DNA from 4 places in the Polycladomyces abyssicola genome. Region 1 is predicted to be linked to each of the others. Evidence: predicted binding sites of a transcription regulator. Region 1 holds the regulator's gene; each other region holds the start of a gene.

Region 1 (4,701 bases):
AACTGTTTTCCCTGAAGTACACGATCAACGGATGCATGTCGTCATCACGCCGGAGCGGGTCTGGCATTGTGCCGATGTAAGTGATCTGTGACTTCCCGGACGGATCTACCGTTAAAATAGATAGGAGGGGAAGGAAGATGAAGAGCAAGTTAAAAGAAGTGCGAACCCAAGAAGCGGTTGGAATGGTGTTGGCGCATGATTTGACGGCGGTCGTTCCCGGTAAATTTAAAGGACCGTTGTTTCGCAAGGGACATACCATTCGTGAAGAGGATATCGAAAAACTGCTGAATATCGGTAAAGAGCATATATACGTATTGGAACTGGCCGAAGGGGAACTGCACGAAGATGATGCGGCGCATCGGATTGCCCGCGCTGCGATGCGCTCGGATGAGGCGTTGGAGCTGACTCGTCCGAAAGAGGGGAAAGTAGATATCGTATCACGGATTGACGGTTTGCTTCGGGTGGATGTACCGACGTTAACAGCGATCAACCGTGTGGAACATGTCGTTCTATCCACGTTGAAAACGCACACGCCTGTCCGGAAGGGACAACAGGTGGCCGCAGCCCGCGTGATCCCATTGGTGGTGCCGGAAAGCCGTATCAAGCAAGTGGAGACGATTGCCGGTCGGCAGGAACATCCCGTGCTGGAGGTGTTGCCCTTCCGTCCGCACCGGGTCGGTGTGGTGACGACCGGAAGCGAGGTGTATCATGGTCGGATTCAGGATGGCTTCGGTCCGGTCGTACGAGAAAAGGTGGAACAGTACGGTTCCAAAGTGATCGGGCAGACATTTGCCGATGATGACAAGGAGATGATCGCCCAACAAATCCGCGCATTTGCCGATCAGGGGGCCGACTTGATTCTCGTCACCGGCGGTATGTCGGTCGACCCGGACGACCGTACACCGGGTGCCATTGCGGACCTGGGAGCTGATATTGTCAGTTACGGTACCCCGATGTTGCCCGGGTCGATGTTGTTGATTGCTTACTACCGCGGGATTCCGCTGATGGGGCTTCCCGGATGCGTGTTGCACGATCCGTTCACTTCGTTTGACGTCTTTTTGCCTCGTATCCTGGCGGGTGAGAAAATTACGCGGGAGGATATCATCACATTGGGCCACGGTGGCTTACATGCGTGTTAATCTTGCAGGTGAAATGGCTCCGTTGTATGATGTTGATAGCAACACTTTGTGAAATTTGACACGATCGGCAAATGAGAACACACGGTCTCAGCGGACCGTTCGGGTATGGAGGCGAAAATGGCTGATCAGAAGATTCCCCAAGTAACCGCGAAACGGTTACCCTTGTATTACCGGTATTTGGAGAAGTTGCACGCCATTGGGAAGCAACGTGTGTCTTCTGCCCAGCTGAGCGAAGCCTTGCAGATCGACCCGGCAACCATTCGACGTGATTTTTCGTATTTGGGAGAGTTGGGAAAGAAGGGATACGGGTACAACGTCAATTATCTGCTTCAGTTTTTGCGGGATTTCCTCAAGCAGGACGAAGTAACCAACGTGGTTCTGGTCGGTGTCGGTAATCTGGGCACGGCGCTGTTGCGTTACAATTTCTACCGCAGTCACAATACCAAGATCGTAGCGGGATTTGATATCGATTCCAACAAAGTGGGTAAGGAGATTGACGGCATCCCCATTTTTTCGATCGATCGTTTTGCGGAAGTGAAGGATTTGCACAATGTCGAGGTAGCGATCCTGACGGTGCCGGCCAATGTCGCCCAGCAAGTCACGGACCGCATGGTAGCAGCGGGGATTCGGGGGATCTTGAACTTTACGCCTGCTCGGTTGACGGCGCCACCCAGTGTACGGATCCACCACATCGATTTGACCACAGAATTGCAGACCCTGATCTACTTCCTGAAAAAATTTCCGCCTGAAGAAGATCGCGAAACCCCATCCGAAGACCACCTGTGAAAACAATACGGATGAAATCAGTGAGGGAAGGTTTGACCAATGATGGATGATCAGACTCAGCCGTTGACGGAGCACTTGGCCGAATTGCGCAAACGGATCATATGGGTATTGATATTCTTTTTCATCTTTTTGGTTGTGGGGTTTCTATATGCCGGGTCGATAATCGAGTGGGTGAAAAAGGATGTTCCCGACAACATCTCGTTTCATATCTTTTCACCTGGTGAGGCGTTTCGCATCTACATGGGATCGGCCTTTCTCATCGCGGTGATCTTTACGCTGCCCGTTGCGCTCTGGCACATTTGGAGATTTGTCGAACCTGGTTTGCGTCCGCGCGAACGCCAAGTGACACTCAGCTACATTCCACTGGCGATCCTATTGTTTTTCGGTGGTTTGCTGTTTGCCTATAAGGTGATTTTTCCGTATGTGATCGGGTTTTCGGCCAATTTGACGCGAGAGTTGGGGGCACAGGAGACATACGGGCTGTATGATTATTTCCGGTTCATGTTCAACATCGTCTTTCCGATCGCGTTTTTGTTTGAGCTGCCGATTTTGGTTATGTTTTTGACGCGGCTCTCCATCATCACGCCTGCATTTTTGCAGAAAGCCCGCCGGTTTGCCTATTTGGCGTTGGTAGTGTTCTCCACTTTGATTTCGCCGCCGGATATTGTCACCAACATCTTGATCGCCTTACCGATGATTGTGCTGTATGAGATCAGTGTGGTCATCTGCATGTGGGTGTACCGGCGGATGCAACGGGAGGCGGAAGTGGAGATGGAAAAGAACGATGACAGTGAGCCGACGGCATAACCATCATGGGGGAACGACCGATTGATTACGTTAACCCGATCACTCGAGGATATGCTGGGGAGGCGGGAAAGGACTTTTCACGCTTCTCGTCTGCATCATTGGATCAGGTCTGCCCTCAGCGGGTGCGTGGCGAAAGTACACGCCGGCGACCCGCTTTTTTTGTGCCCGGAATCGGGATATTTACAGTGGTTTTCCACTCCCGTTCAAAATCAATTTTTTTACAATTGAGGTCTTGCAAAATGGGTATCATATGCATATCATTATAATTGGTGTTAGCACTCATTTTGGTTGAGTGCTAACAAACCCCGACAAAATGCGCTCGTGAAGGAGGGTGTTTCCCATGATCAAACCCTTGGGCGATCGCGTGGTAATTGAGGCGATCGAAAAAGAAGAAAAAACGGCCAGCGGTATCGTGTTGCCGGAAACGGCGAAAGAGAAACCGCAAGAAGGAAAAGTTATCGCTGTGGGTACCGGTCGTTATGAAAACGGCGAAAAAATCGCGCTGGAAGTGAAAGAAGGCGACCGCGTGATCTTCTCCAAATACGCGGGAACTGAAGTAAAAGTGGGAGATAAAGAATATCTCATCTTGCGTGAAAACGATATCCTGGCGATTGTGGAAGAGTAAACCGGCTTGACAACATCTTACTGAAATAAAACCACCCTACATATAGGAGGGGGAAGCGATCATGGCGAAAGAAATCAAATTTAGTGAAGATGCGCGTCGTGCGATGTTGCGCGGTGTGGACGCGCTGGCGAACGCTGTGAAAGTAACCTTGGGTCCGAAAGGACGTAACGTGGTACTGGAGAAAAAATTCGGTTCTCCGCTCATCACCAACGATGGTGTGACCATCGCGAAAGAAATCGAACTCGAAGATCCGTTTGAAAACATGGGCGCCCAACTGGTGAAAGAAGTGGCGACCAAAACCAACGATGTGGCTGGTGACGGTACGACCACCGCTACCGTGTTGGCTCAAGCCATCATTCGTGAAGGTCTGAAAAACGTGGCGGCCGGCGCCAACCCGATGATCCTGCGCAAAGGGATCGAAAAAGCCGTGGCCGCTGCCGTGGAAGAAATCAAAAAGATCGCGAAACCGATCGAAGGTAAAGAATCTATCGCTCAAGTGGCCGCGATCTCCGCGAACGACGATGAAGTGGGCCAACTGATCGCGGAAGCGATGGAAAAAGTGGGCAAAGACGGCGTGATCACGGTCGAAGAATCCAAAGGCTTCACCACCGAGCTGGAAGTGGTGGAAGGGATGCAATTCGACCGCGGCTACATCTCCCCGTACATGATTACGGACACGGACAAGATGGAAGCCGTGCTGGAAGAGCCGTACATCCTGATCACCGACAAGAAAATCTCCAACATCCAAGACATTCTGCCGCTGCTTGAAAAAGTGGTGCAACAAGGCAAGCAGCTCCTCATCATCGCCGAAGATGTGGAAGGTGAAGCCTTGGCGACCCTGGTGGTCAACAAACTGCGCGGAACCTTCACCGCTGTGGCTGTGAAAGCACCTGGCTTCGGCGATCGCCGCAAAGCGATGTTGGGAGACATCGCCACGCTCACCGGTGGTCAAGTCATCACCGAAGAGCTGGGTCTGGATCTCAAAACGGCCAACATCAGCTATCTGGGTCGCGCGCGTCAAGTCCGCGTCTCCAAAGAAGAAACCATCATCGTGGATGGTTATGGTGACAAAGCGGAAATCGAATCCCGCATCAAACAAATCCGTCAACAAATCGAAGAAACCACGTCTGAATTTGACAAAGAAAAACTGCAAGAGCGTCTGGCCAAACTGGCTGGCGGCGTAGCGGTCATCAAAGTGGGTGCCGCGACCGAAACCGAAATGAAAGAGAAAAAACTGCGCATCGAAGACGCGCTCAACGCTACTCGCGCCGCGGTGGAAGAAGGTATCGTGGCTGGTGGCGGTACCGCGTTGGTCAACGCCATCCGCGCGGTGGAAGCGGTGGA
Region 2 (4,701 bases), 1.1 Mb from region 1:
ATCTTCGGCATCGGCGGGCTCGGCCACCTGGCCCTACAATACGCCAAAGTGACAGGGGCGACGGTGGTGGCTGTCGATCTCTTCAATAAGAAGTTGCAACTGGCCAAGGAGCTGGGAGCGGACTATGTGGTCAACGCCCGGTACCAGGACCCTGTGGAAGAGATCAAGAAACTGGGTGGCGCCGATGCAGCCATCAGCGTGGCTGTCTCGCCCAAGGCCTTTGAGCAAGCTTTCCATTCTCTGCGCCGCGGCGGCCGCCTCGTCCTTGTTGCGTTGCCAGCGGACAACTACGTGCAGCTTCCCATTTTTGAGACCGTTTTCAACGGTATCCAGGTGATTGGGTCCATCGTAGGTACCCGCACCGATCTGGAGGAAACGTTCCAATTGCATGCGGAGGGGCGGACAAAAGTCATCTATGAGACCAGACACCTTCATCAAGTGCACGAAGCCTTTGAAGAAGTAGAAAAAGCGCAAGCGAAAGCACGACTGGTCTTCAAATTTTAATTACCCCATCGCACCGTGTGACGGTGAAGATACGAGAAGGAGGTTATTTAGATGAAATACCGCAAAATGCCTGGCATTGATACGCTCGTCTCTGAAGTTGGTTTCGGCGTTTGGTCCGTTGCCACACCATGGTGGGGTGTCAAAGACGATATGCTCGGAAAACGCCTGTTGCGCATGGCATATGAAGATTACGGCATTACGTTTTTTGACACCGCGGACGTGTACGGCCAAGGCAAAGGAGAAACCCTCTTGGCGGAAGCGTTGGAAGGACTTCGCGACAAAGTGGTGATCGCCACCAAATTCGGCTACGATATCTATGCCAAACGGGGCGACCGACACGGCAGACACTCTGAATTGCCTCAGCGGTGGGATGCCGCCTCGATCCGTCAATCCTGCGAAGAGAGCCTACGCCGATTGAAGACCGACGTGATCGACATCTACCAATTGCATAACGCACGAATGGAAGCGATCCAGAGTGAGGAAGTGCTGGAAACGCTGGAACGTTTGAAGGAAGAAGGAAAAATCCGCACCTACGGTGTCGCTTTGGGACCGGACCTTGGCTGGCGGGACGAGGGATTGGCCACGCTCCGTGACAAGCGGTATGACATGGCGCAAATCATTCACAACTTGCTGGAGCAAGATCCTGCCCGTGATCTGATCCGGGAGGCCGAAAAGCTGAACAAATCCTTGATTGTCCGCGTTCCGCATGCATCAGGTCTCCTCGACGGCACCTATGATCCGGACAAGCATTTCGATAAACGAGACCACCGCTCCCACCGACCGATCGAGTGGATGAAAACCGGACTGGACGCGGTTCGACGGTTGAAATTCCTGTACGAAGGAACGGACCGGACCATCGGTCAAGCAGCCATTCTCTTCTCTTTGGCTAGCCCTGTGATCAAATCGGTCTTGCCCAATATCACCAGTGAAGAGAACTTGCGCGAATTTGCGGAGGCGACGGAGAAAACGCCGCTTACAGAAGAGGAACTGAAGATGATCGAAGAGTTGTGGGAAACTGGCATGAAAGAGCAATTGAAACAGCCGTTCTCCAACAGCAAAATCAAGCCGACACCCGTGGCGGCCCGTTAATCACTGCAGCGGGAAACGCAAATATCTTCTTGAGTTCGGGCGTGTCTGTTTATTCCGTGATAGGGAGAGGTTTTCCCGGATGAGCGAGTCTTGAGCCCAACCGAACGATGAACCGGTAAAGCGTGAGGATCGAATCACGGGTCATTTCCTCTATGAAGCGCACTTTGTCTTTCCGGTTCAGAGGCCATGGTCTGCTTCCGGGCAGGGTGCGGGCGAGCAAGCTGGGAAAACAATGCGGACACGCCCTGTTAAGTGACAAAATTGTAACCGCAATGTCGATATTCTGTGAACACCTCTTTCTTTTGTGACATCCATCACAATAGCTTAGCCCGATAACGCTTACACTCTTTTACACAGACAAAATTCAGTTTCACTATGAAATATGGTTTATGAGTGGTTAAGGACAAAACGATAACGAACGCCGGTATTCTGTGGACAGCCTTTTTGTGAAATTCATCACATTCACTTCGTCTGATACCGCTTACATCATTCCACAGACAAAAATTCAGTCTGACTATGGGAGTGTGAAACCTGTGAAGAAAACGGGGATATCAAGTCGGCTAAAACAAGTTCTTTTCAGCTTCGCTCTGTTATTCCTGTTGACCGGATGCAGTGACCGATTTGTCCTTCTCGATCCTGCCGGTCCTGTCGCGCGAACTGAAAATTGGAACATCATGATTACCTTTCTTTTGTCTATGCTAGTTGTGATTCCCGTCCTGGCCATTATGGTGTATGTGGTGTATCGTTACCGGGATCGTCCCGGGAACAAGGCACCTTACACTCCAAATTGGGATGATAGCAAAATTCTGGAAGTAATCTGGTGGGGCATTCCCATACTGATCGTCGCCATTCTTGGAGTATTTACCGTTCGTGATACATTTGCCCTGACCCGTCCGCCATCCAATCAAAAGCCAATGACCATTCAAGTGGTTTCGTTGGATTGGAAGTGGATGTTTTTCTATCCTGAATCGAACATCGCGACGGTCAATTACGTTGAAATTCCTGCTGGAGTACCTGTGCAATTCGTGTTGACGGCAGACGCACCCATGAACTCGTTTTGGGTACCGCAGTTGGGCGGACAGATGTACACCATGCCGGGAATGGAGATGTACCTGTGGCTGCAGGCAGACCGTCCCGGAGTATACGACGGTAAAGGAGCCAACTTTACTGGAAAAGGATTTGCGCACATGAACTTTCAAGTGGTCGCCAAACCGCAGGCTGAGTTTGAGTTGTGGGTGAAAAGTGTCAAAGCATCTGCACCTCCTTTGACGAAGGAAAAATACAATCAGCTCGTCAAGCCAAGCATTGCCGACAAACAGCTTTATTCCTCGTATCCGGCAACACTGTATAGAGAGATTGTCGATAAAAACGGTGGAATGTACTGGCGCATGCATCATGGAGAGCATGAGAGCCATGAGCACCATTAATTGTTTGTAGAAGAGAGGAGAAAGGTGGGAAATCAGGATGATCAATCAGATTGTGGAATATTTGCGGAATGCTGACCCGTTGATTCAGATGTCAGCGGTTGCCGCTGTTTTGACACTGCTGGGCATCATATTTGCGTTGACGTACTTCAAGAAATGGGGATGGCTGTGGCGCGAGTGGATTACCACCGTTGATCATAAAAAGATCGGGATCATGTATCTGATTTGCGCTCTGCTGATGCTGTTTCGAGGCGGCGTAGACGCTCTTCTCATGCGAACCCAACTTGCCTTTCCAAATATGAACTTTTTGGATTCACAACATTACAATGAAATCTTTTCTACGCACGGAACCATCATGATTTTGTTCGTGGCGATGCCTTTGATTTTTGCCATGATGAACATCGCGGTTCCTCTGCAAATCGGAGCACGTGACGTAGCGTTTCCTTTCTTGAACGCAGTAAGTTTTTGGTTGTTTTTCTTTGGCGCTCTGTTGTTTAACCTTTCCTTTATCCTCGGGGGTTCCCCCGATGCAGGATGGGTAAGTTATCCGCCACTCGCAGAGTTGTCACATAGCCCTGGTCCCGGAATCAATTATTACGTTCTGTCTCTGCAAATTTCCGGGATTGGAAGTATTGCAACGGGGATCAACTTTATCGTTACGATTCTTAAAATGCGTGCGCCCGGCATGACGCTCATGAAGATGCCGCTGTTTTGTTGGTCTGTTCTTGCATCTTGTATTGTCATTATCTTTGCCTTTCCCGCTTTGACTGTCGCACTTGCGCTTTTGGGAATGGACCGGATTTTCGGAACCCATTTCTTTACGATGCTTCATGGCGGAAATCCGATGATGTACGTCAACCTCTTTTGGGTTTGGGGACACCCGGAAGTGTATATTGCGATTCTTCCTGTTTACGGCATTCTTTCTGAGGTCGTCAGCACATTCAGCCGGAAACGGATTTTCGGCTACAAATCGATGGTTGCCTCTCTCATGTTGATCAGCGTGATCAGCTACTTTGTCTGGGTACACCACTTCTTTACGATGGGTGCAGGTCCGGGGGTAAATAGTTTCTTTGCGGTTGCTTCCATGGCTGTTGGCATCCCTACAGGGGTAAAAGTTTTCAACTGGCTGTTTACGATGTTTCGAGGTCGGATTCGACTCACATTGCCGATGCTCTGGTCGCTTACCTTTATCCCCTGTTTTGCGGTCGGTGGAGCAACCGGGATTATGTTGGCGTCGGCACCTGCAGATTACCAGTTTCACAACAGTTATTTTGTGATCGCTCACTTCCACCAGACCTTGATTGGTGGGGCGGTATTTGGGTTACTTGCAGGGATGTATTACTGGTGGCCGAAAATGTTTGGCTTCAAACTCAACGAAACCCTCGGCAAATGGGCGTTCTGGTTCTTCAACATCGGATTTTACGTTTGTTTCATGCCGCAATACGCGCTGGGATTCATGGGAATGACCCGACGTGTGTACACGTATCCCGCTGAAACAGGGTGGGGAACACTCAATTTTGTTTCAACCATTGGTGCGTATTTGATGGGGATCGGATTTCTCTTTATCGTCGTTCAAATCCTTTACAGCATCCGCTATGGGGAACGCGATACGACAGGGGATCCATGGGATGGCCGCACATTGGAATGGTCTCTTCCGTCACCTGTCCCACACTATAATTTTGCG
Region 3 (4,701 bases), 1.0 Mb from region 1:
ATCTCCTTTTCTACCTCAGGGGTGTCTTTTTTTAACGGCCGCTTGCCGTGAGTTTCATGATCCTCGTCAATGGCAGATCCAATTCCTCCACTTACTTCTCCGTGGAGAGGATACTGATGTAAAAATATAAGATCCCACTTACAGCAAGTGAGATCCCACATTGTGACCGGCAGCGGGACAAGAGCCCTTATGGCCTTCAAACATAAACGGCTTAATCCTATAGCGCTCCCTTTAAAGATGAGATGGTCAGGTGTGTAGAGCTCTACGTTAACATGACTTGCATATCTGCTTGTACATCCCCAATCAATTTTAAGCCAAATCTCTCTTGTAATACTTGCAACACGCCTGGCGAAATAAACTCAGGAGCTTTCGGTCCAATACGGATATCTTGAATACCTAAGCTTAACAACCCCAATAGGATGGCAACTGCTTTTTGCTCAAACCAAGATAACACGATACTGACTGGCAGTTCGTTTACCTCACATCCAAATGCTTCGGCTAGTGCAGCCGCAATCTTCACAGTGGAAATCGAATTATTACATTGCCCTAAATCAATATAGCGTGGAATATCTGTACCTGGTACTACTCCGTAATCTACATCGTTAAAGCGGAACTTGCCGCAAGAAGTGGTTAGAATAACCGTTTCAGGTGGCAAGGATGTGGCTAATTTTCGATAATATTCCCCACCTTTCCCTGGAGCGTCACAACCTGCAATGACAAAGAAGCGCTTAATTTTTCCATCTTTCACAGCCTGGATAATTTCCGGTGCCATTCCTAGTACTGTCTCATGGTGGAAGCCTGTAACGAGCTCTTGATCAGACTCTATATTCACTTCTGGAAGCTCTAAAGCACGCTTGATCAATGGTGTAAAATCATCATTTTCAATTTTTTGTACTCCTTCAAGCCCTGCTACATCGTAAGAGAAGAAGCGGTCTGCATACGTACCTTTAATGGGCATGACACAGTTCGTTGTTGCTAAAATAGCGCCCGGGAATTTTTCAAACAGCCTTCTTTGATCAAACCATGATTTACCGATGTTCCCTTTTAAATGAGGATACTTTTTCAGTTGAGGATAACCATGTGCTGGTAACATTTCGGAATGTGTATAAATGTTAATCCCTTTATCCATCGTTTGCTCTAATAATTTTTCAAGTGCAAGCAAATTATGCCCTGTTACCAAAATTGCTTTTCCTTCTATTTTATTTTGGCTAACACGAACGGGCTGTGGAATCCCAAAGCGTTCTGTATGAGCACGATCTAGCAATTCCATAACCCGGATCGCTGCTTGCCCAACTTTCATCGCCATCTCAAAATGCTCTTGCTCATTAAAGTTGGAATTGGTCAGTGTCATGTAAAGTGCTTCATGTGTGGTAGCATCTACAAACGGGTCGGTATATCCGAGCTGATAAGCATGTGTACGATATGCAGCGATCCCTTTTAACCCAAAAACCAAAATATCTTGCAAACTAGCGATCACTTCGTTTTTTCCACAAACTCCGATAATTTTACATCCACCCATTGGTGTCTGCTCACATTGGTGACAAAACATATTTCCCTTCCTCCTTCTCACATAACTCACGTGAATCCATCCAAGCTATTGCAGAAACTCTGTGTCAGCCACATAAATGACTCTTATCTATTGATTTGTTTTATCCATACCATGGATATCGTTCGTGGTCCCCCAAGCTTGTCAAGGTCATTCTTTGTCGGAGAGCGCTGCTTTTGAGGGCAGAGGGTGTTTTCCGGCTTCACCCTTTTGTTTCTCAGAAGTATTTGCATATCCTCACTCGGGCTCGATCAAACCGTAACGCCCGTCTTTTCTGCGGTATACTACGTTCACTTCATCAGTCTCTGCGTTGAAGAACACAAAGAAGTGATGTCCGAGCAGTTCCATCTGGATGATGGCTTCTTCCACGTCCATCGGTTTTAATTGAAAACGCTTCGTGCGCACCACTTTGGGTTCGGCTTCCTCATCCACCAAAGCGTTAGCGGTGTTTCCGTTTTCAACAAGCTGCGAACGGAGGCTTCCTTCCTGACGGAGTTTGCGGTTGATCTTGGTTTTATACTTCCGTATCTGCCGTTCCAATTTTTCCACGACCAGATCAATGGACGCATACATGTCCGCGCTTTTTTCCTCCGCGCGAACCAGCACGCCCGGAAAAGGAATCGTCACTTCTACCTTGTGATCATCGTGAATCACGCTGAGGGCAATGTGTGCATCGGCGGAAGGAGGGGGGTCGAAATACTTTTCCAGACGGCTGATCTTTTTTTCGATAAAACTCCGCAAAGCATCCGTCACGTCGAAGTTGTTGCCACGAATGACATAATTCATGAAGCGAACCCCCCTTTTCGCTTTATCAACGTGTTTCCATGAACCTTGATGTCCAGATGACACCCCTTCAAAGACGGTGTAATGATGGCTATTTTTGCCTATTTATCCAAAGGTTTCACACTCCCGAAGTGAAATTGAAATTTTGTCTGTGTAAATAGCATAAGCCATATGAGACAAAGTTAATGTGATAAATTTCACAAAAAAGGGGGTGTTCACAGAAAATCAGTATTACGGTAAACGTTTTATCACTTGACTAATCTTAAAAGTTTAAAGCATGGGCGAATGGAAACCACGTGAAATGATTTACAAACTCGCTTATGCATCTTGATGAAACCGTATTGAATGCCATGATGGTCCTCTCCGCGGTTAGTAAGGAGCAACTACTCGTCTCATGACAAGTTGTCTACCGCGAATCAAGATTCCAAACGATGGCACAGATAGCACCCAAATTGCTAGAAGTCACAATGAAAAATCCTAATGGTATATGACCATTGTGAACGGCAAAACTGTTCAATAGTGGCCAATGATCAATTTTGCCGCAGTTGATTCGCGGGTGGAGGGGCTTCGACAATTGAAGGAGATTCGTATACATATCAAGCAGCTTGTACGACAAATACCAATGGTTCGCGTGCTCCTGGCCGTTACCGTGGGAGTGGGGTTGACGAGCGGAGTGCTGTTGATCCTTCAGGCCTATTATCTGGCCCGCGTGGTCAACGCTGTGTTTTTGGAACACGCTCCATTGCATCAGGTAAGTCCGTGGCTCTGGATCTTATTCGGGCTCATCATCACCCGCGGTGTTCTCACTTGGCTGGATCAGGCGGTCGCCGCGCATCTGGCCGTGCGTGTGAAAACGGATTTGCGTCGTCGGCTGATCGCACATCTGCTGCGTCTTGGACCGGTTTGGTCAGCCCAAGAGCAACGCGGCGAGTTGGTCAACACGGCGATGACCGGGATTGAACAATTGGAAAGCTTTTTATCCCGATATCTTCCGCAAATGGCACTGTCGGCGTTGATGCCGTTGGCCATTTTCGGTTTCGTGCTGACACGCGACAGTTTAACGGCATTCATTCTTGCAGTGGCTGCGCCGTTGATCGTATTCTTTATGATTTTGATCGGCAAGGCGGCGGAATCGGCCAGCTCACGTCAATGGCAACAATTGAGCTTGCTCGCAGCACGGTTTCTCGATGTCCTGGAGGGCTTGACCACGCTGAAGATTTTTGGACGCAGCAAGGCTCGGGCGGAGTGGATGGGCCGAGCCAGTGAAGCCTATCGCCTGGCGACGATGCGTACCCTTCGGGTTGCTTTTTTGTCTTCTTTTTTACTGGAATTATTTGCCACACTGAGTACAGCAGTTGTCGCCGTTACACTCGGCTTACGCTTGGTTGCTGATCGTATGCCCTTTTTCACGGCCTTTTTGATCCTGTTGTTGACACCTGAATTTTTTCAGCCCCTTCGGGCACTGGGGAGCGAGTTTCATGCAGGTCTCAACGGAGTGACGGCTGCCGGAAGAATATTCGAGATTCTCGAAGCCAAGTCGCCCGGCCTGGTTCAGGATGGTTGGAAGATCCAAAAGGATATGCGTGTATCCTGTGCATCTTACAATGATATCCACAGGGATTTGCAACCCAAACAAGGGGCAAAGAGGGAACCGTGGATACCAACTCATCATGGATCGCGGAATGAACCGTTCACAATTGATTTCGTCGATGTCACTTTTTCATATGATCCCGGATTGCCACCTATATTACATGATATCAATCTAACTGTTCGCCCAGGTGAAACACTGGCGCTGGTCGGGCCCAGTGGAGCGGGTAAAAGCACACTCCTCGACCTATTGCAGGGTTTTTTGCGCCCAACGGCTGGGGAGATCCTTATCAATGGTCAAGCGTTAAGCGATTGGCCAATCGACGAATGGCGAAGACGAATGGCGGTGTTACGTCAACACACGCATATCTTTGCCGGCACCGTTATGGATAATTTGCGCCTGGCTCGACCCAACGCTTCAATGGAGGAGGTTATTTCGGCTGCGCGTACGGCAAAGGCACATGATTGGATTGTCTCTTTGCCCCAAGGGTACAACACTCCCTTGGGTGAAGGCGGATACGGTTTAAGCGGGGGGCAGATCCAAAGATTAGCGGTGGCACGGGCTTTGCTCAAGGACGCTCCGCTGGTGCTGCTCGATGAACCTACCGCCCACCTTGACCCGGAAACCGAATCTTCGATGCAGGAAGGGATCACGCGGCTTCTTGCGGGGCGCACGGTGATTGTGGTTGCTCATCGTCTGAGCACAGTGAATCGGGCGAATCGGATCATTGTAATGGAAGACGGTAAGATTGTTGAACAAGGAAGTCAATCGGAATTGATGGCTG
Region 4 (4,701 bases), 1.0 Mb from region 1:
GCGCTGTTGTTTCCGATGATGGAGGCAGCCGTGGCATTGATGCGGGAAATGGCCACCTTTGCCGATTTGGGACTGGAGGGACCTTAATCCACTTTCTTTGGTGGATTTGTCATGTAAATGGTGATATTGTAGGGAACCCTTGTCCCTGGGGTGACTTCACCAGGTGGAAACAAGTCGGGGAAAGGGTTCCCGAATGAATCACTGAAGGGGGCTTAAACAACTTTTTTCAATACTTGACTTAACACTTGTGCCGAATGATGCAGTTTTTCCAGTTCCTCCTCTTGCAAATTCAACTCGATCACTTCGCGTATGCCTGAACGATTCACAACTGCTGGAACACCGATATAAATATCCTTTAACCCATATTCGCCACGGAGTAGCGTGGAAACAGTTAACACTGAGTTTTCATCGTTTAAGATGGCGCGAGTTAAACGAGCCAGTCCCATTGCGATTCCATAGTAAGTGGCTCCTTTGCGTTCAATGATATGGTAGGCTGCATCGCGTACATTGACAAAAATTTGCTCCAGTTCATCCTGGTTCGGACCGCTTCCTTCTCTTAAATAGTCCGAAATCGGACGGGTTCCAATATGGGCATGACTCCATACGGGCAATTCCGTATCCCCGTGTTCCCCGATGATATAGGCATGTACATTCTGTGGATTCACTTGATAAGCTTCACCGAGTAGATAGCGCAAGCGAGCTGTATCGAGGATGGTACCCGATCCAATCACACGGTGAGCGGGCATGCCGGAATACTTCCATGTCGCATAAGATAGGATATCAACCGGGTTTGTCGCAACCAAGAACAATCCATCAAAACCGCTTTTCATCACTTCGCCGATAATGGATTGAAAGATTTTCGCGTTCTTATCCACAAGATCGAGACGGGTTTCTCCAGGCTGCTGGTTGGCACCGGCGGTGATCACCACGAGGTCCGCATCTCTACAATCACTATAATCTCCAGCCCAGATGCGCATCGGTGAACCAAATGGCAAGGCATGATTCAGATCCATCGCGTCCCCTTCCGCTTTTTTCTTGTTAATGTCAATCAACACCAATTCGTTAGCCAAACCTTGGTTCAATACCGCATATGCATAGCTCGATCCAACAAAACCTGTTCCAATTAAAGCGATTTTGGTTACTTTCGACACTTTCATATGGGACAACTCCTTTATTCTGAATATAAGATTTGGCTAGTACCTGCCATAGATCACAGGAGAAAGCGGAATATATATGCCAGCAGATAGGTAAAGATGCAGGTGATGAATAGTAAAGCCAAACTATATTTCAAAGTGGAGCGGAACAAACTGGATTCCTTGCCGGCTTCACCCACTGCTGCCGAAGCAATCGCTACCGATTGTGGACTGAGCAATTTCCCCATCACCCCCCCACTGGTATTGGCAGAGACGAGCAAGCTCGGTGATGTCCCGATCTGTTGTGCCGTCACCAGTTGCAGGTGAGCAAACAGAGCGTTGTTGGCGACAACCGATCCCGTCAGGAATACGCCGATCCAACCCAGAACAGGTGAGAAGAATGGGAATAACTTACCGGTTTTCGATAAAGCTAAGCCTAAGGTGGACGAAATGCCCGAGTAGTTGGCAATATAAGCAAAAGCGAGTACGAAACCGATGGTGACAATGGGTTTCCACAGTTCAAGCAATGTTTCTTTGATCAATTGAACTGTTGTTCGCATATTGACTCGGAACAACAGGAGGGTCAGGATCACAGAGAGCAAGATCGCTGTACCTGTCGAAGATAACCAGTCCAGTTTGAAAACCGCATCATATGGCGTCAGCTCCTTGGCGATCGGCGGGGCAATCAACACATGTTGATGCAGTCCGGGAATTTTTATCTTGGTGACAAGAGATTCCAATGGCCCTCCTTGGTCGAATAAATGTTTAAAGGCTTTGCTGCTCCAGATGCTGACCATGACCGTCAGGATGTAAAACGGGGACCATGCCTTGATGATCTGTCCCATTGTCACACGCCTAGAGCGGACAGTTTGTGTACCATTGTCAAGATGGAAAATGTTTTTTGGTTTCCAGAACTTCGAGAACAGTGTTAAAGCACCCATACTGATTAGAGAGGAAGTTATGTTAGCCAACTCGGGACCGATAAAAGTGACGGTCAAGTATTGTGCCGCTGCATACGATCCTCCGACAACGAGCAGTGCGGGAAATACTTCTCTGACACCGCGAAATCCATCCAAAATCCAAACCATCAAAAACGGAACAAAGAAAGAAATGATAGGTAATTGGATCCCCAGAATTTTAGACAACACGAGTTTATCGATGCCGGAGACTTGACCGGCCACAATGACCGGAATCCCCATTGCCCCAAAAGCTCCAGATGCGGCATTGGCAATCAAGCAAAGCGAGGCTGCTTGCAATGGTTGAAAGCCCAGTTCGACGAGCAATGCGGCAGAGATGGCAATCGGAACCCCAAATCCCGCCGCGCCTTCCAGAAATGCGTTAAACGAAAATCCGATCAACAAAAGTTGCAACCGTTGATCGTCGGAGATCGAGATGATACTGGATCGAATCACATCGAAATTGCCCGTTTTTACCGTGATCTTATACAGTAAAACAGCTGTAACCACGATCCAGGCGATTGGCCATAAACTATAGGCAAAACCAAAACCAACTGCACCCAGTGTCATAGAAATTGGCATGCGATAAACGAAGATGGCAATCACGAAGGCGATGAACGTTGTATAGAAAGCGGCTATATATCCTTTCAGACGTAAGATTGTTAAAGATATCACAAAGAAGAGTATCGGAATGGCAGATACGAATGCTGACAGCCATAACTGGTGAAGAGGATCATAAGTTTGTGTCCACATGTCCATAGGGAACACCCCTTCAAGCAGATCAGGGGATGAGCTCATCCATTCACTGCGAAACAGTATTGATTGTTCAGCTTCATTATACTCCCAGACGTAGATCAATGGGATGAATAATTTGTGAATAATTTCACGTAAATGCATGATAGAGAATAATAAACGATTCCGATTAACGCTATTAATCCTTGTAATTAAAGGATTTTTGCGATATGTGATGTGGGGGATGGAACAATAATTATGTGATATATTGAACAAATAGATCTGTGTGTATGAGACACTGGCACTTCCCAATTGGCGTTCGGTACCTTTCCCACAGGAGTTTGGCTTGATGTGGGGTGACCCGGATCGCACAAAAAAGGCCCTTTTCAGGGGCCCTTGTCAATAATCCAGGTGACCACCTGGACGCAGACGGTGTCGAAATACCCAATAAGTCCAAGCTTGATACGCCAAAACAAACGGTAACACAATGACAGTGATGATCGTCATCACGCGCAACGAATAGGGTCCCGATGCAGCGTTGTAGATCGTGAGACTCCAGTCGGGATTGAGGGAGCTGATCATGACGCGCGGAAACAAATGGAGAAAAACTGTGATTGATGAGAATACGATTGTCAGGCTGGTCATTAAAAACGCCCATCCGTCGCGTTTGGCGTATATGAAAAAGGGCACAGACAATAACGTCATGGCTGCCAGCACAGGTACTCCACCGGGGTCGATACCGGTTTTGCTGAACAGGTCAGTATTATAGAAACATATGACGGCAAACAAGAACATCACCAGACTGGTAAGCGCCCCGATACCCCTTGCGGTTTCCCTCGCCCTTGCCTGCATCTCGCCTACTGTGCGAAGGGAGATGTACAGCGCACCGCTTAACGTTGAAAGCAGCAGCAAACTTAATCCACCCATGATACTGAAAGGCGTAATGAGGCTCCAGAAAGTACCGACATAGTTCATGTGGGAGTCGATGGGTACACCACGTATAAAGTTGGCGATCGCTACACCCCATAGAAAGGGCGGCAGAACACTTCCCACAAACAGAAGCCAGTCCCAAGTGGAACGCCATCGCGGATTACTGATTTTACTGCGAAACTCAAAGGCCACTGCACGTACAATCAGCGCCACCAATAGCAGGAAAAGCGCGATGTAAAACCCGCTGAATAAAGTCGCGTACCAGTGTGGGAAAGCTGCGAACATCGCTCCGGCTGCGGTGATGAGCCAGACTTCATTCGCATCCCAGAACGGACCAATCGTGTTAATAATCAGTCGGCGTTGTTCATCCGTCCGTCCAAGAAAAGGGGTTAATATGCCAACGCCATAATCAAACCCTTCCAATACAAAAAATCCGGTAAATAATATGGCAATCAGAATGAACCAGACGATGTTAAGAATCAATGATCCTCACCTCGTTATCCATAATCTTTTTTACATATGCCGGTTTCTAAGTTGCCGGATGGGGGAGTTTGGCATCCATTTCTGACGGGTCCTTTTCGAAATCCGGCCCCTGACGGATAATGCGAACAAATAAATACACGTCGACAATCCCCAAAACAAGATACAGGATTCCAAACCCGAGCAACGTCGTCCATATCATGGGTGTGGTGACCGTAGAGGAAACACCGTCAATCGTTTTTTGAAGGCCCATGACCACCCATGGCTGCCTGCCCATCTCCGTCATAATCCATCCAGTGCTGTGTGCGATGGGCGGTAGGAATATCGCCCCAATCATCGCTCGCAAAAAGGTGGGATGCTGTCTCAACCGATTTTTCAGTACCAGATATACACCGTAAAGGGCCAATAGCAACATCAATACACCGGCCAGTACCATCACGCGAAAACTCCAGTAGGTTACCCATACGCTC

The links. The regulator Rex, encoded in region 1, represses fermentation and respiration genes when NADH is low (regulators of the CRP and FNR family bind a similar motif). The targets are predictions, from matches to a motif close to TTGTGAAATATTTCACAA.
Region 2: the regulator Rex is predicted to act here: its motif matches at 2,038-2,055, upstream of KI215_RS12500 (ubiquinol oxidase subunit II).
Region 3: the regulator Rex is predicted to act here: its motif matches at 2,624-2,641, upstream of cydD (thiol reductant ABC exporter subunit CydD).
Region 4: the regulator Rex is predicted to act here: its motif matches at 2,961-2,978, upstream of KI215_RS12585 (lactate permease LctP family transporter).

What each region holds. Positions count from the first base shown of each region.
Region 1 is NZ_AP024601.1:340,757-345,457, forward strand. It holds gene KI215_RS01785 (5-formyltetrahydrofolate cyclo-ligase) at 1-91, shown strand, start outside; gene KI215_RS01790 (molybdopterin-binding protein) at 138-1,139, shown strand; gene KI215_RS01795 (redox-sensing transcriptional repressor Rex) at 1,257-1,925, shown strand; gene tatC (twin-arginine translocase subunit TatC) at 1,965-2,732, shown strand; gene groES (co-chaperone GroES) at 3,073-3,357, shown strand; gene groL (chaperonin GroEL) at 3,419-4,701, shown strand, end outside.
Region 2 is NZ_AP024601.1:2,483,004-2,487,704, reverse strand. It holds gene adhP (alcohol dehydrogenase AdhP) at 1-504, shown strand, start outside; gene KI215_RS12505 (aldo/keto reductase) at 556-1,593, shown strand; gene KI215_RS12500 (ubiquinol oxidase subunit II) at 2,127-3,020, shown strand; gene qoxB (cytochrome aa3 quinol oxidase subunit I) at 3,058-4,701, shown strand, end outside.
Region 3 is NZ_AP024601.1:2,496,151-2,500,851, forward strand. It holds gene hcp (hydroxylamine reductase) at 263-1,549, opposite strand; gene hpf (ribosome hibernation-promoting factor, HPF/YfiA family) at 1,784-2,332, opposite strand; gene cydD (thiol reductant ABC exporter subunit CydD) at 2,904-4,701, shown strand, end outside.
Region 4 is NZ_AP024601.1:2,503,776-2,508,476, reverse strand. It holds gene cobT (nicotinate-nucleotide--dimethylbenzimidazole phosphoribosyltransferase) at 1-87, shown strand, start outside; gene KI215_RS12590 (L-lactate dehydrogenase) at 213-1,157, opposite strand; gene KI215_RS12585 (lactate permease LctP family transporter) at 1,211-2,848, opposite strand; gene cydB (cytochrome d ubiquinol oxidase subunit II) at 3,221-4,234, opposite strand; gene KI215_RS12575 (cytochrome ubiquinol oxidase subunit I) at 4,281-4,701, opposite strand, start outside.